3 regions of the Bacillus sp. AFS031507 genome follow, and region 3 is predicted to be linked to each of the others. Evidence: riboswitches for the same ligand, from Rfam matches in the RefSeq annotation. Region 3 holds a riboswitch; each other region holds the start of a gene.
What was found. Region 3 has a riboswitch for S-adenosylmethionine ahead of COE25_RS02595 (methionine biosynthesis PLP-dependent protein). Riboswitches for the same ligand answer to the same signal wherever they lie in the genome.

Region 1 (4,635 bases), on a different contig from region 3:
AAAGTCTTCATCGAACAATCCCGCCTCAATAATAAACTCTTTACGAATGGACACATTCCCTGTTAGAAAAGCCATCCATGGAAACGCAAACCCTTCTAAATCAGCAGGAAAATTGCGGGTTATCTGTTGGAACCATGGGTATACTTCAACACCTAAATTCTTAAATACTTTCTTTTCAATATCTTTTTTTTCTAACAACTGATACGGTTCTTTACTTGGATATTTAAAGTCTTTAATCCTCGAATAAATCTCCTGGTTATTTTTAGATATAGTTGAGATTTTGTTTATCTTCTTTTGAGTAAATTCAGGAAAGATACATGAGTGGATAACTCTTGAATGCATTGCACCTGATATAATAAGCTTACTATTTGATTGGTGGAGCTTATGATGTCTTTCAACAAAATCGGGTTCTGTAATCATTTCTGCATCTAGAAAAATAAGAATGCTTCCTCTTGCAGAACGAATGCCTAAATTTCGAACCTTAGCTCTTCCAAGATTCTTTTTATTACGTATAAATTTAAAATGATACGGAGGCTTATAGCCCTTTACCTTTTCTTCCGTTTGGTCTGTTGAAGCATCATCTATAAAGATAACTTCCATTTTTGAAGGATTGAATGTTTGGTATTCCAATGAATAGAGAGTAAATAGATTGAGTGGATATTTATTGAGGGAAGGAATAATAATACTGACTTCAATATCTTCGTTCTTACTTACTAGGGGGATTTCATTTTGTCGCTCTTTAGCAGAAGGACGCTTTTTTATTTTGCGGGTTTTGGTTTTTGCATTTGCCTTTTTTGTTTCTAGTTCATTTACAGGTGGAGTTGGCCAAACACCATATAGCTCTGCTTCACTTCCAGTGAGCTTTTTATTCAAATAATTATTAAGATTTTGTTCTGTCCGGCAGTGATTCCAAAGCCTAATCTCGTTGATATCTCCATTAAAGAAAAGACCAGGTTGCCCCCCAATCATCCCCGATGGGTATACAAATGATTTAGGGCTTCGTTCACCTTTTTTTACAAACTTCCCATTAATGAATAGCTGGGGCTCTCTATCATCATAGACAACAGCAACATGAATGAGCTGATTAATAATAGCTTCATAGACTAACACTGCATAGATATTTTTCTTAGTATGTTCATAGACCGTTATCCCATTTAATCCAACTGAAACACTAACCCCAGCATCATTATCGGACACTCCATGTCCAGGTCCTATGATATAATTTTTTCCATTTACATCTGCGGGCCTATCACGTGTTTGTTTATCGATACGATGAACGCTTTCAGGCATTACCCAAAACTCATAGGTGAATGTATTATTCAGATTCGTTAATAAACGTCCATTTAAGCTATTCCCTAACATGATGCACCTCTTCATTTTCTTTTTTTAAAAAAATCCATTTGGTCAAGCTTTTACACAATATGAATACCATTTAATTTTGACTAAACTTATCCCCAGTTAAAGGATGTTTTGTTTAATATTTTTATAGATATTAATAAATACCATACACATAAGTGAGTAGTAATTCTTCATAAAAAAAGAGCACCTAAATGCTCTTTCGGGAATAACCGCTTGCTCGCTACATTCCTTTAACTTAAAGGGCAGCTAAGGTTACCTCACTAATTTTGTTCTCTGTTTCATACTCACCTATTATTTGAAAGTAACACCTTGGCTGCTGGTCATTAATTAAACGTTCAATTTCTTCCTTTGTTGCCCGGATAATGGCTGTCTCATCAATAGCTTGAGTAATCCATGTAATCAAAGGGTTTTTATAATTTTTTGAGAGACCTTGAATTAACCATAAGCCTTCTACATCCTCTTTTTTCTCTCCATCACATAATGCAATTGTTTCTTTGAAATTCTTATTTGAAGGCCGATTTTGACAGACATAGACCAAATCTTCGATAACAGCACTAGCAGTTGGATACATCCCAGCTCCAGGTCCTTGCAAAGTAATACTACCAACGATATCAGAATGAATATTTACCGCATTTTCTACCCCTTCAACGGAATAAAAAGGATGCGACTTTCCAACAAGAACCGGTCTAACCGTTGCATTAATTTGATCACCTATCTTATTAATACTTGCAATATGTTTAAACCTTAACCCTAGCTTTTCAGTTGATTCGATTAATTCACTTGTGATCGAAGTAATTCCTTCCCGTTCAACATCCTGCCAATTTGGTTCTATACCAAAAGCTATTCTGCTGAGAATTATTGTTTTATAAAAAGCATCAAACCCCTCCACATCGTTGGTTGGATCCGCTTCAGCATACCCCTTCCCTTGTGCTAAACTAAGCGCAGCAACAAAGGACTGTTTTTTCTCCCGCATTTCAGTAAGAATGAAATTTGATGTCCCGTTAAGAATGCCTTGTACGGTACGAACACGGTTAACATTTAATAGCTGCCTAAGGGTTTGAATAACTGGAATTCCTCCCGCAACTGTTGCTTCGAAACCGACTGAAACTTTATGACTCTCTGCTAGCTTGAGCAGCTCATTACCGTGATGTGCAAACATCTCTTTATTTGCTGTGATTATGTGGCAACCACTTTGTATAGCTTGTTTTAAAAAAGTAAAGGGTTGTTCTTTGTCGACTATTGCTTCGACAACAACATCCAGTTGAGGTAGTTTAAGAATTTCGGCAAAATCTGTAGTTATTAAAACATCTTCACTTATGTCTCTTGTTTTTTGTTTATTTTTTATTAGCACTGCAGCTACTTCTACTTTTCTTCCTAAAACATTAGTTAGTTCATCAGCGTGGGATTGTATTGTTTTATATACCCCTTCACCCACTGTACCAAAGCCTAGAATTGCCACTTTAATGACAGACATGCTTTCCACCCCTTAAATAATATTAGACATGACCAATAGGTTGTTTCTTTTAATATCATATAAATAAGAAAAACCCTCTTCATAAGAAGAGGGTAGATTTCCTCCTCTTATCTGTCAGGTTAAAAATAACCTGCAGGAATTAGCACCTTTTCAAGAATTACCTTGATGGTTGCCGGGCTTCATCGGGCCTAGTCCCTCCGCCGCTCTGGATAAGAGTTTTATTTAGTTAGTTTTTCATTAAATTTCCAAGTTATAAAGAGAATTCTAGTTGATTCCAAGATAGTTGTCAATATTATTTGAAATTTCTTTTTATTAAAGTGGTAATAGGGAGACAAATTCCTTTTTCCCCAGTCGATCTATCATTTCGAGCCAATCCTTCGGCTTATTTGTAAGAATTGAATAGTATGTCGTCAGAAAATCCTTTACCAGGTTTGCTGGTAGTGAATTAAGTCCTTCATCTTGAATTGGCATGAAACATAAATCTAGACCTGCTACAGCTTCCCCATTGTTTTTCCAGGAAGGATGAACATATGAAAAATCAATGCGTTTATAACCCAAATGGGAGAGAACTTCACGTCGGACATATGGATCCATAACCTTTACTCCACCAAATTCGTGTTGTTCAACCCGGTACGGATCGTATATTTCTGCAAACATCCCGAATAGCTCGTTACCATTTTCTTTAGCTAATTGTTGTAAATCCTTTAAACGGTTATGCGCTAAAAAACGGCCAAGGCTTAAGCCTGGTTTACTGATGATTGTAAAATCTGTCATAGCAATATTCCAATCCGGATAATAACGATATTCAGTTGCTCCTGTGACTTCGTCTCCATCGACAGCAACAAACACGCGAATACTCGGATCTTCTAATGGCTCTTTCCATAGCTCATATTCTAATACTTCTTCTGGAGGAAAAATTTCTCCCATTAAGTTATGAAGCTTTTTAAAATTAGGGTCTGCTATACTGGTTATTCTAATATATTCCATTATGATTCATTCCTCTCACTCATCTAAAAGGGTTTTTCCATTCCATTAATGCAGCATAATTGCAGGATTCATCATCCTCGAGATAATTTTCAATAATCCCTATTGGCACACGACCACAATGCAGCAAGAAAGTGATAACAGGATCTTGAACTTCCCCTTTAATTGTTGCATCTAAATATTGTCCTGGTGTCATGATATCAGCTTTTTTATGATATCCTGGCATTCTGCCCCCGCCAAGTAATCGATATAACTCTTTTTCTATCACAACATGGTACATAGACTGCATCATCAATTTACCAAGCCCTAGTTTGCGGTACTTCGGACGAACACTGATATCAACAATATACAAGGTATTCCTATTTGGATTATTGTTCCGTATATATCCATGGTCAGTGATTTCTTCCCACGAATGGTTTTTATCGCTAGGATCGAAGTCGATAGTTAAGCCGGTAATTGACCCAGCTAATTCACCATCTACTTCAACACACAATGCACCTTCTGGAAACATGTACACATGGTTTGTTAATTGCTCTTTATTCCACCATAATTCTGAAGGAAAAGGAGGTGGGAAGCACTCGGATTGAATCTTGATAAGATCGTCAAAATCCACATTTGAATAATTTCGAATGATAACTGACAAAGGCCGCTCTTGGTCATAGACGTAAAATTCACTTCGATACATTCTATACCCAGCCCTTCAGTTTATTTTTCCCAATCTGTGTAAAGATCCGTTCTTCGATCACGCCAGGTTGTAACGGAACCACGTTCTCTTACTTCATATAACAAGTTTATATCTAGGTCAGCCGTCACAATCA
Region 2 (4,635 bases), on a different contig from region 3:
ACTAAACTGGAAATCTGATGACCGTTTTGGTGCAAAGATTATCGAAGCTGCTGTAGATTCTTGCTTCTTCCCGCTTTATGAGGTAGAACAAGGTGTTACAACCATAACTTACAATCCAGAAGAGAAGAACAAGCGAATTCCACTTTCTGATTGGTTAAAATATATGGGGAAAACAAAACACCTACTTAAAGATGAAAACAAGCCAATGCTAGAAGAATTTGAGGCAGAAGTTGAGAAAAGATGGCAGAGACTCAAAGCAAAGAATGAAAATCCAATGCTGTAAAAAAAGCAAATCAAAAAACACTTCCTTTGGGATGTGTTTTTTTGTTGGTCATTGACAGGGCTTTTTAAATTTGATATATATCTAATTAGATGTATATCAAATTAGAATGAAGCGGAGGTAGTGCATTGATACAATTAGACCGTGTTGTTGCGTTTTATAAAACGATGGGGGATCCCACACGGATTAGAATCGTTGCTATATTAGCAAAAGGTCCACTCCATGGGCAGGCAATAGCAGGAAAGCTTGGCTTGTCCGCACCTACGATTACCCATCATTTAAAGAAATTACGAGAGATCCATGTGGTGTATGACAGAAGAGTCAAGAATACGATTTACTTTTACCTAAATGAATCGTTGATTAACCAGCAGGCAAAGGTGTTTACAGAGCTGCTAGAAAAAAAGGGGAAGGAGTTGGATGAAATGGTCGAGTCAAGTATCGAGAGACAAAAAATTATCGAGAACTTCTTTATGAAAAATGGGAAACTAAAGAACATTCCTGCCCAAAGGAAGAAGAAATTAATCGTGTTCGAACACATGGTACGTGATTTAAAAATAGGTGAAAAGTACGAAGAAAAACAATTAAACGAGTATATAAAACAATTCCATGATGATTATGCAACTATTCGCAGAGAGTTTATCATAAATCATTACATGTTCCGCGAAAATGGTATTTATGAACTAAATCCAGAAGAAATGTGGGCAAAACTTGACTAGAAAAGCAATCCGAAAGTTCGGATTGCTTTTCCTATTATAATGCTTCTTTTACAGTCGTTATGAAAGAAGAAAGGTTCTTTATTTCTTTTCGTTGTTTAATTAGGATTGTACCGAGATCTAATGTTCTCTGCTTAGCAGTAATTCTAGTTTGATCTTCCTCGATCCCATCTAAATCAGCAACATGAGCAAGACCAATTGTTCTTCTGATTAATTCGCAGCCTGCAAAGCCGATCGAGTCCTCAAAAAACTTAGTTAAATTATAGTTTAAATATGTGGTGGATTTAGCGTAATCGTCTTTATTCTCCGTATTCCATAATTGTGTAAATTGATCCTCAAATACATTCCATACCGTTTCAATATGATTGAGGAAAAGATCACGTTGTTCAACATTTGCTATTACCTGAAAGAGAAGATTTGCAAATACTTGGCCGATATCAAATCCAGCTGGTCCGTAAAAAGCAAATTCAGGATCGATTACTTTTGTTTCATAATTATCGGCAAAAACACTTCCGGTATGAAGATCACCATGGAGGAGAACTTCAGCCTCTGTTAAAAAGCGTTTCTTCAAAATATTTACATGAAATTTTAGTTCTTCATCCTGCCAAAGCTCTTCGACTCCAGGACGCAGTCCTTCCTCGAAATCGTTGGTTTCTGCATCAATAAAAGGATCGGTAAAGATTAAATCTTCAGTTATTTTGCAAAGCTCGGGATTGATAAACTGTTGTACATATTCCTTTTTTAAGGAAGGGCCTAATCCATAATCAGAAGTGTAAAATAGTGTTTTTGCAAGATATTCACCTAGATGCTTTGAAATTAATGGATAGGTTTCTCCTTTGATAAAGCCAGTTCTTGCGATCGAAAGATGGGAAAGGTCCTCCATTACGGTTACAGCTAGGACATCATCTGTGAAAAAAACTTGGGGCACATAATCTGGAGCAATCTGTCCGAAAATTTTTAAGGCATCCGCTTCAATCTTTGCTCTTTTCAAAGTTAATGGCCAGCTTTCGCCAACTACCTTTGCATAAGGGAGAGCTTGTTTGATAATAACACTTTTTCCTTCTAATTTATCAACAATATGAAAGACTAGATTGAGATTCCCATCGCCAATCTCCTTGCAGGAAAGTTTTGCATGCTGGTCAAAAATTTTCAATTCAAGTGCCAGTTCAACTGCACTCTCGTTTGTTAAAGGCTGGTATGTTTTTTGTTTTAGTAGACTCATTATGGTTCCTCCTCGTTTTAGGGAGGCTTAGTTATGCACGCAGGCACTAAAAAAGCCTCTTTCTCATCTGAAAGAGGCTGATAGACAATATTGTCTGTCGCACCTCTTATCTCTCAGAAAGATAATCCTTCTGTTGGAATTAGCACCGTGCCTTAAAGGGGGGGATCCCCAGCGCAAAAAAGCGCCCCATTTCAATGGGTTTCCGGTCGGTTGCTGGGCTTCAAAGGGCCAAATCCCTCAGCCAGCTCGTGATAAGAGAAAACCTATTTAACTGGTAAAAATCATATCAGTAACAAAGAGAAAGTGTCAATATTTTTTGAAAATTATTATTTATAGAATTCTGGTTTTCTATCCGTGAAAATAGGAATTTGCTTACGGACCTCCTTGACTAAGTCCATCTCAATTTCAGCCGATAGGATTTCTTCCTTCATTCCAGCCTCAGCAATGACCTCACCCCACGGGTCAATAATCATTGAGTGACCAGCAAAATGGTTATTTGGGTCATTTCCAGAACGGTTACAGGCAATTACATAACATTGATTTTCAATTGCTCTTGCAATTAAAAGGGCCCTCCAGTGGGACAATCTGGGTGCAGGCCATTCGGCCACAACAAACAGTGCTTCTGCACCTTCTGATGTGTGAGCGCGTATCCACTCTGGAAACCGGATATCATAACAGATCGACCCAGCAAACTGGTGATTATCAAGTTGGAAAAGTCCCTTCTCAGCGCCAGGCTCTAAGAAAACATGCTCATTCATGAGTTTAAAAAGATGTAGTTTACTATACTGGTGTACAAGCGTGCCATCTTTATTAATGATGAGGAGAGTATTTTTTACTCCTGTTTCTTCTCGGTTTGCAACTGAGCCGCCAACTAAATGAACCTGATTTTTTTGTGCTGCATTTCTCAGAAATTCAATCGTTTGTACTGCTTTTGGGTCTGCAATTTCATTAAGGCGGGTCAAGTCATAACCCGTTGTCCATAGTTCTGGAAGGACAATGATATCGGGTTGTTCAATCAGTGCTTTTTCAATGAGTCTTTCGGCAGTTTGGTAGTTTTTATTGGGATTGCCAAAGACGATATCCATTTGCAGACATGAAATTTTTAATTTCACGAATCTTCACCTCGTTTGAAATTTCGGAATTTTTTCTTTACAAGCCATTATAAAAGTTATATCATTTGTGACTAGAAATTCATAATGATTCTTATAAATAATTAAGCAGGTGAGAATAATGAAGCAATTTCCACCATCAGAACTATTAACTAGTCTTCCGAAGCAATTTTTTGCTTCACTTGTTAAAAAAGTAGGGGAGTATATTTCACAAGGGTTTGATGTGATTAATTTAGGGCAAGGCAACCCCGATCAGCCAACGCCTTCTCATATTGTTAAAAAACTTCAAGATGCAGCAGTGAATCCATTAAATCATAAATATTCTCCTTTTCAGGGACATCGTTATTTAAAACAGGCTGCCGCTGATTTTTATTTAAGAGAATATGGAGTGACCATTGATCCGGATAAAGAAGTGGCAATTTTGTTTGGGGGTAAAGCAGGACTTGTCGAAATCCCTCAATGCTTATTAAATCCGGGGGATACCATCCTTGTACCTGACCCCGGTTACCCGGATTATTGGTCTGGGGTTGCTCTTGCAAAAGCTGAAATGGTTACGATGCCGTTACGAGAGGAAAATAACTTTCTGCCGGATTATTGCGAACTGGATAAGTCTGTTTTATCAAAAGCAAAGTTAATGTTCCTCAATTATCCTAATAATCCAACAGGAGCTACAGCTACTCATGAATTTTTTGATGAGACTATTAAGCTAGCGAGTGATCATGATATTTGTGTTGTTCATGATTTTGCCTATGGTGCTATTGGTTTCGATGGTGAAAAACCAATAAGTTTTATGCAGGTTGAAGGGGCTAAAGAGGTTGGGATAGAGATATATACTTTATCAAAAACCTTTAATATGGCAGGCTGGCGTGTTGGTTTTGCTGTTGGGAATGAGAGTGTGATTTCAAGCATCGAACTTTTACAGGACCATCTTTATGTTAGTTTATTTGGGGCTGTACAAGAGGCAGCGGCTGAGGCTTTAATGGGCCCTCAGGATTGTGTACGGGAACTAAACGATCTTTATGAGCGAAGACGTAATGTATTGATTGATGGGCTTCGTTCATTGGGATGGAATGTCACCGCGCCAAAGGGTTCCTTTTTCGCGTGGCTCAAAGTTCCTGAGGGCAAAACATCTGAGGAATTTGCTAACATTTTACTTGAACAAGCACATATCATGGTTGCACCGGGAATTGGCTTTGGAGAATTTGGAGAAGGATATGTCCGTGTTGGGTTATTAACATCAGAACAACGATTAGCCGAAGCTGTTGAAAGAATTAGTCGTTTGGAAATATTCTGTTAAATCGATTGACATTT
Region 3 (4,635 bases):
TTGTCAATCCTAGGATGTTTGATTGAGAATCTAGGTATGGGTTCACCATTGATGTTCCGACATTTACTTGTGCTGCCAGATGAATAACTACATCAAATCGATTAGATTGGAATACCCCCTCACACATTTGGTCTTCTACGTTTAATTGATAAAATTTATGATTGAACTTCACATTATCCTTATTTCCTGTAGAAAGGTTATCAATAATGTAGACTTCATCACCTTCCTTAAAAAATCTTTCAGCAACAAAGGAACCTATAAAGCCATAACCACCAGTTACAAGGACCCTCATATTTTCACCTCTATATATTTTGTCTAATTGTTATAACTATTTTTTGCCTTTTTGTAGGGCGTTTCTTAACTCAATTAAGTCTTTCTCATTTATCAATCCAGATTCTAGTGCAATATTTATAAAAATCTTCCAATTTTTTACATTCCCTTTACCATTATCATTTGTATCAGATTTTGCGGTATCTTGGCTTAAAAGTGTTTGTATGTCTACATCTAGTACTTTGGCTATTTTCCCCAAAATTTCAATTGAAGGGTTACTCTGGATATTCCTTTCGATTTGACTTAAGTAAGATTTTGAGATAGATGTTTTCTCAGCTAATTGAGATAAGGTAAGGTTTTTTTCTTTCCTTAATTTTTGAATTATATTTCCTAACATAATGTGCCTCCTAAAATAAATTTTCACTCCTCTCTTAAATATCATTATAGTAAACAATTAGTTCTCTGTAAAGAACGATAATAATCACTTTATACTTTTGGTAAGTGCTTTATTACGAACAATACTTAACCATTAACTCATTTTTAATAAAATAAATTGACACCACCGCTAAGTTGTAGTAAATTTTATAAATAATCTAAATATTAATTTTCTTATCAAGAGAGGTTGAGGGAATGGCCCGAAGACACCTCAGCAACCATCAATGGCTACACTCATTGAAAAGGTGCTAAGTCCTGCAAATTAGTCGTTAATTTGCAAGATAAGAAGAATGACTTTTTGGTCGTACTTACAAAAGCCTTCTTCTTATAAAAAGAAGGCTTTTTTTATTTATTATATTTACTACACAAGGAGTGGTCATCATGTACAAAATTGAAACGAAACTTGCCCAAATAGGAAACCGCAGTGAGACAACAACTGGAACCGTTAACCCACCTGTATACTTTTCAACAGCCTTTCGTCATGAAGGTATCGGGCAATCCACTGGGTTCGACTATACCCGCACAGGAAACCCAACGCGTCAGCTCCTAGAAAAAACAATTGCTGATTTAGAGTGCGGGGATCAAGGATTTGCCTGCAGCTCTGGTATGGCAGCAATCTTAACGATTCTTTCTTTATTCCAATCTGGAGATGAATGGCTGGTCAGTGAGGATTTATATGGCGGTACCTACCGTTTATTAGAAAAAGGCTATCAAAAATGGGGCTTGAAGAGTCAATATGTTAATACCTGTTGTCCGGAAGAGATTGAAAAAAAAATTACGCCGCAAACAAAGGCCATCTTCCTTGAGACACCAACCAATCCACTTATGCAGGAATCAGATATTGCCGCTGTTTCAAAAATTGCCAAGGAACATGGACTTTTGTTAATTGTGGACAACACTTTCTATACCCCACTTTTACAACAGCCGATTACCCTTGGAGCTGATATTGTTATCCACAGCGCGACGAAATACCTAGGCGGTCATAATGATGTTCTAGCCGGGCTTATTGTCGCTAAAGGAAAAGAGCTTTGTGAAGCATTGGCTTTCCATCATAATGGTGCCGGGGCTGTTCTGAGCCCATTCGATTCCTGGTTATTAATGCGCGGTATGAAAACATTATCACTTCGAATGGAAAGACATGAAAAAAATGCTAAGAATATCGTCGAATTTCTTTCCCAGCATGATGCTGTCACAGATGTCCTCTATCCGGGACGGGGCGGAATGGTTTCCTTTAGAATCAAGGATGAAGCTTGGGTTAATCCATTTCTACAAGGCTTAAATCTAATCAGCTTCGCGGAAAGTTTAGGTGGAACGGAAAGCTTTATCACTTATCCAGCAACGCAAACCCATGCGGATATTCCAGAAGAAATCCGAATTCAATCCGGTGTCTGCAATCGTTTATTGCGTTTCTCCGTTGGACTTGAGGATTCACAAGACATAATTGAAGATTTGGAAAAAGCTTTTGCCCATGTTCAAGAAGGAGTGATTGCATAATGGCACACGAAGAATACACATTTGAAACCAGGCTCCTTCATAATAAGCACAAAATTGATCCTACAACAGGAGCGGTTAGTGTACCCATACAGCATGCATCCACTTTTCACCAATCTGATTTCGATCAGTTTGGCAAGTACGATTATGGCCGCAGTTTAAATCCGACAAGGGAAGCACTAGAAGATGTCATTGCTGAACTTGAAGGCGGGTTAAAAGGCTTTGCCTTCTCATCTGGTATGGCCGCCATTTCGACGGCATTTCTCCTGTTATCTGCAGGTGATCATATTGTCATTACGGAAGATGTTTACGGCGGTACATTTCGGATGGTCACAGAGGTCCTCACGCGGCTCGGAATTGAACATACCTTCGTCGATATGACGAATTTAAATGAAGTAAAACAAGCCATTCAGGCAAATACAAAAGCGTTCTATGTGGAAACTCCATCGAATCCATTAATGAAAGTGACTGACATTAAGGCAATTAGCAATTTAGCTAAGGAGACGGGCGCGTTAACATTTGTCGATAACACCTTCCTTACCCCCTCCCACCAACGTCCATTGGAGTTAGGTGCCGATGTCGTGCTCCATAGCGCGACGAAATTTTTATCGGGTCATAGTGATGTCGTTGCCGGACTTGCTGTCGTCAAAGACGAAAACTTGGCGAAAAGATTAGGTTTCTTGCAAAATGGGTTTGGGGCGATTTTGGGTGTTCAAGATGCATGGCTCGTTTTAAGAGGGATCAAAACGCTGCACGTCCGACTGGAACAATCACAAAAATCGGCTATTAAACTAGCGGAATTTTTAGATGCTCATCCGCTTGTTGAAAAGGTTCATTACCCAGGGTTGGAAAGTCACCCACAATATCAAATTCAGAAAACGCAAGCAGCTGGTCCAGGAGCGGTCTTATCGTTTGAATTAGCTAATGAAGATGCACTTCGCACCTTTCTTGCCAATGTAAAAATTCCTGTATTTGCTGTCAGTCTCGGAGCGGTAGAATCGATTCTTTCCTATCCAGCAAAAATGTCCCATGCAGCCATGCCTCAAGAAGAGCGAGAGAAGCGCGGGATTACAAATAGTCTGGTTCGATTATCGGTCGGACTTGAAAATCCTGATGATTTAATGAAGGATTTTTCACAAGCACTAGAGCAAGTTCGCAAAACACAATTGGTATTACATCAAGGAGAATCATCATGAGTTTTTTAGATAAATTAAAAAATCAAATCTTAATTGCTGATGGAGCAATGGGTACTCTATTGTATTCCTTTGGTAAGGACAGTTGTTTGGAGGAACTGAATCTTTCCCAGCCCGGACACATCCAAACTATCCATAAAGCCTATATTGATGCAGGTGCTGACGTGATTCAGACTAATACTTATGCGGCAAACTATTTAAAGCTGCAGAGGTATGGTTTGGAGGATTCTGTAAAGGAAATTAACAGTGCAGCCGTCTCTATTGCCAAAAAGGCAGCTGCCCAAAACGATACGTACGTCCTTGGAACTATTGGTGGAAATCGAGGAATTAAGCCGGATTCCATTTCTATAGAAGAATTAAAGCGAAGCTTCCGGGAACAATTATATTGTCTCCTTCTTGAAGGAGTGGATGGCTTATTGCTTGAAACCTTTTACGATTTTGAAGAGCTTGAAACCGTTCTAACGATTGCTAGAAAGGAAACAAAGCTGCCGATTATTGCGCAGGTCTCCCATCAAGAGCCCGGGCTTATGCAGGATCGAACTCCTGTCAATGACGCCTTAAAAAGACTTGAAGGCCTGGGAGCCGATGTGGTCGGGCTAAATTGCCGTCTTGGCCCCCATCATATGCTATTAGCGTTAGAACAGATTGAATTACCAGCACATGCTTTTCTATCTGCCTACCCAAATGCCAGTCTCCCTGCCTATACGGACGGAAAGTTTCATTATGAAGGAGATGCCGATTATTTCCGAAATTCAGCAAAAGCTTTCCGTAACCAAGGTGTACGGTTACTTGGCGGATGCTGCGGAACCACTCCTGACCATATTAGAGCATATGCTTCTGAACTAAAAAACAGTGTTCCAGTCACTGAAAAAATAGTAAAATTAAAACCAAAGAAGATAATCGTTGAATCTCATTCTTCTAAAAGGGAATACACTCCCCTACAGGATATTGTGAAAGAGAGACCATCGGTTATAGTTGAATTAGATCCTCCTAGAAAACTAGATACAACAAAGTTTTTCCAAGGAGCTAAAGCCTTAAAAGAAGCGGGAATCGATTCGATTACCCTAGCTGATAATTCACTAGCAACGGTCCGAATTTCCAACGAATCGCTGGGCTATTTAGTGAAACAGGACTTAGGAATGCGTCCGCTCATTCATATTGCGTGCCGTGACCGCAATATTATCGGATTGCAATCGCATTTAATGGGTCTGCATACGCTTGGGATGAATGATGTTCTTGCTATTAC

Region 1: it holds a riboswitch for S-adenosylmethionine, as region 3 does, so the genes downstream of both, COE25_RS00155 (homoserine dehydrogenase) here and COE25_RS02595 (methionine biosynthesis PLP-dependent protein) in region 3, are expected to answer to the same signal.
Region 2: it holds a riboswitch for S-adenosylmethionine, as region 3 does, so the genes downstream of both, mtnK (S-methyl-5-thioribose kinase) here and COE25_RS02595 (methionine biosynthesis PLP-dependent protein) in region 3, are expected to answer to the same signal.

Annotation. Positions count from the first base shown of each region.
Region 1 is NZ_NUOW01000001.1:26,745-31,379, forward strand. Features, by position in the region: gene COE25_RS00150 (glycosyltransferase) at 1-1,362, opposite strand, end outside; gene COE25_RS00155 (homoserine dehydrogenase) at 1,595-2,833, opposite strand; SAM riboswitch class I at 2,938-3,049, opposite strand; gene COE25_RS00160 (GNAT family acetyltransferase) at 3,146-3,820, opposite strand; gene COE25_RS00165 (GNAT family N-acetyltransferase) at 3,840-4,502, opposite strand; gene COE25_RS00170 (carbon-nitrogen hydrolase family protein) at 4,523-4,635, opposite strand, start outside.
Region 2 is NZ_NUOW01000013.1:396,306-400,940, reverse strand. Features, by position in the region: gene COE25_RS14565 (transketolase C-terminal domain-containing protein) at 1-283, shown strand, start outside; gene COE25_RS14560 (DUF2087 domain-containing protein) at 412-996, shown strand; gene mtnK (S-methyl-5-thioribose kinase) at 1,031-2,215, opposite strand; SAM riboswitch class I at 2,319-2,473, opposite strand; gene COE25_RS14550 (carbon-nitrogen family hydrolase) at 2,542-3,327, opposite strand; gene COE25_RS14545 (pyridoxal phosphate-dependent aminotransferase) at 3,446-4,621, shown strand.
Region 3 is NZ_NUOW01000002.1:148,104-152,738, forward strand. Features, by position in the region: gene COE25_RS02585 (NAD-dependent epimerase/dehydratase family protein) at 1-292, opposite strand, end outside; gene COE25_RS02590 (helix-turn-helix domain-containing protein) at 329-667, opposite strand; SAM riboswitch class I at 877-993, shown strand; gene COE25_RS02595 (methionine biosynthesis PLP-dependent protein) at 1,087-2,199, shown strand; gene metC (cystathionine beta-lyase) at 2,199-3,392, shown strand; gene COE25_RS02605 (bifunctional homocysteine S-methyltransferase/methylenetetrahydrofolate reductase) at 3,389-4,635, shown strand, end outside.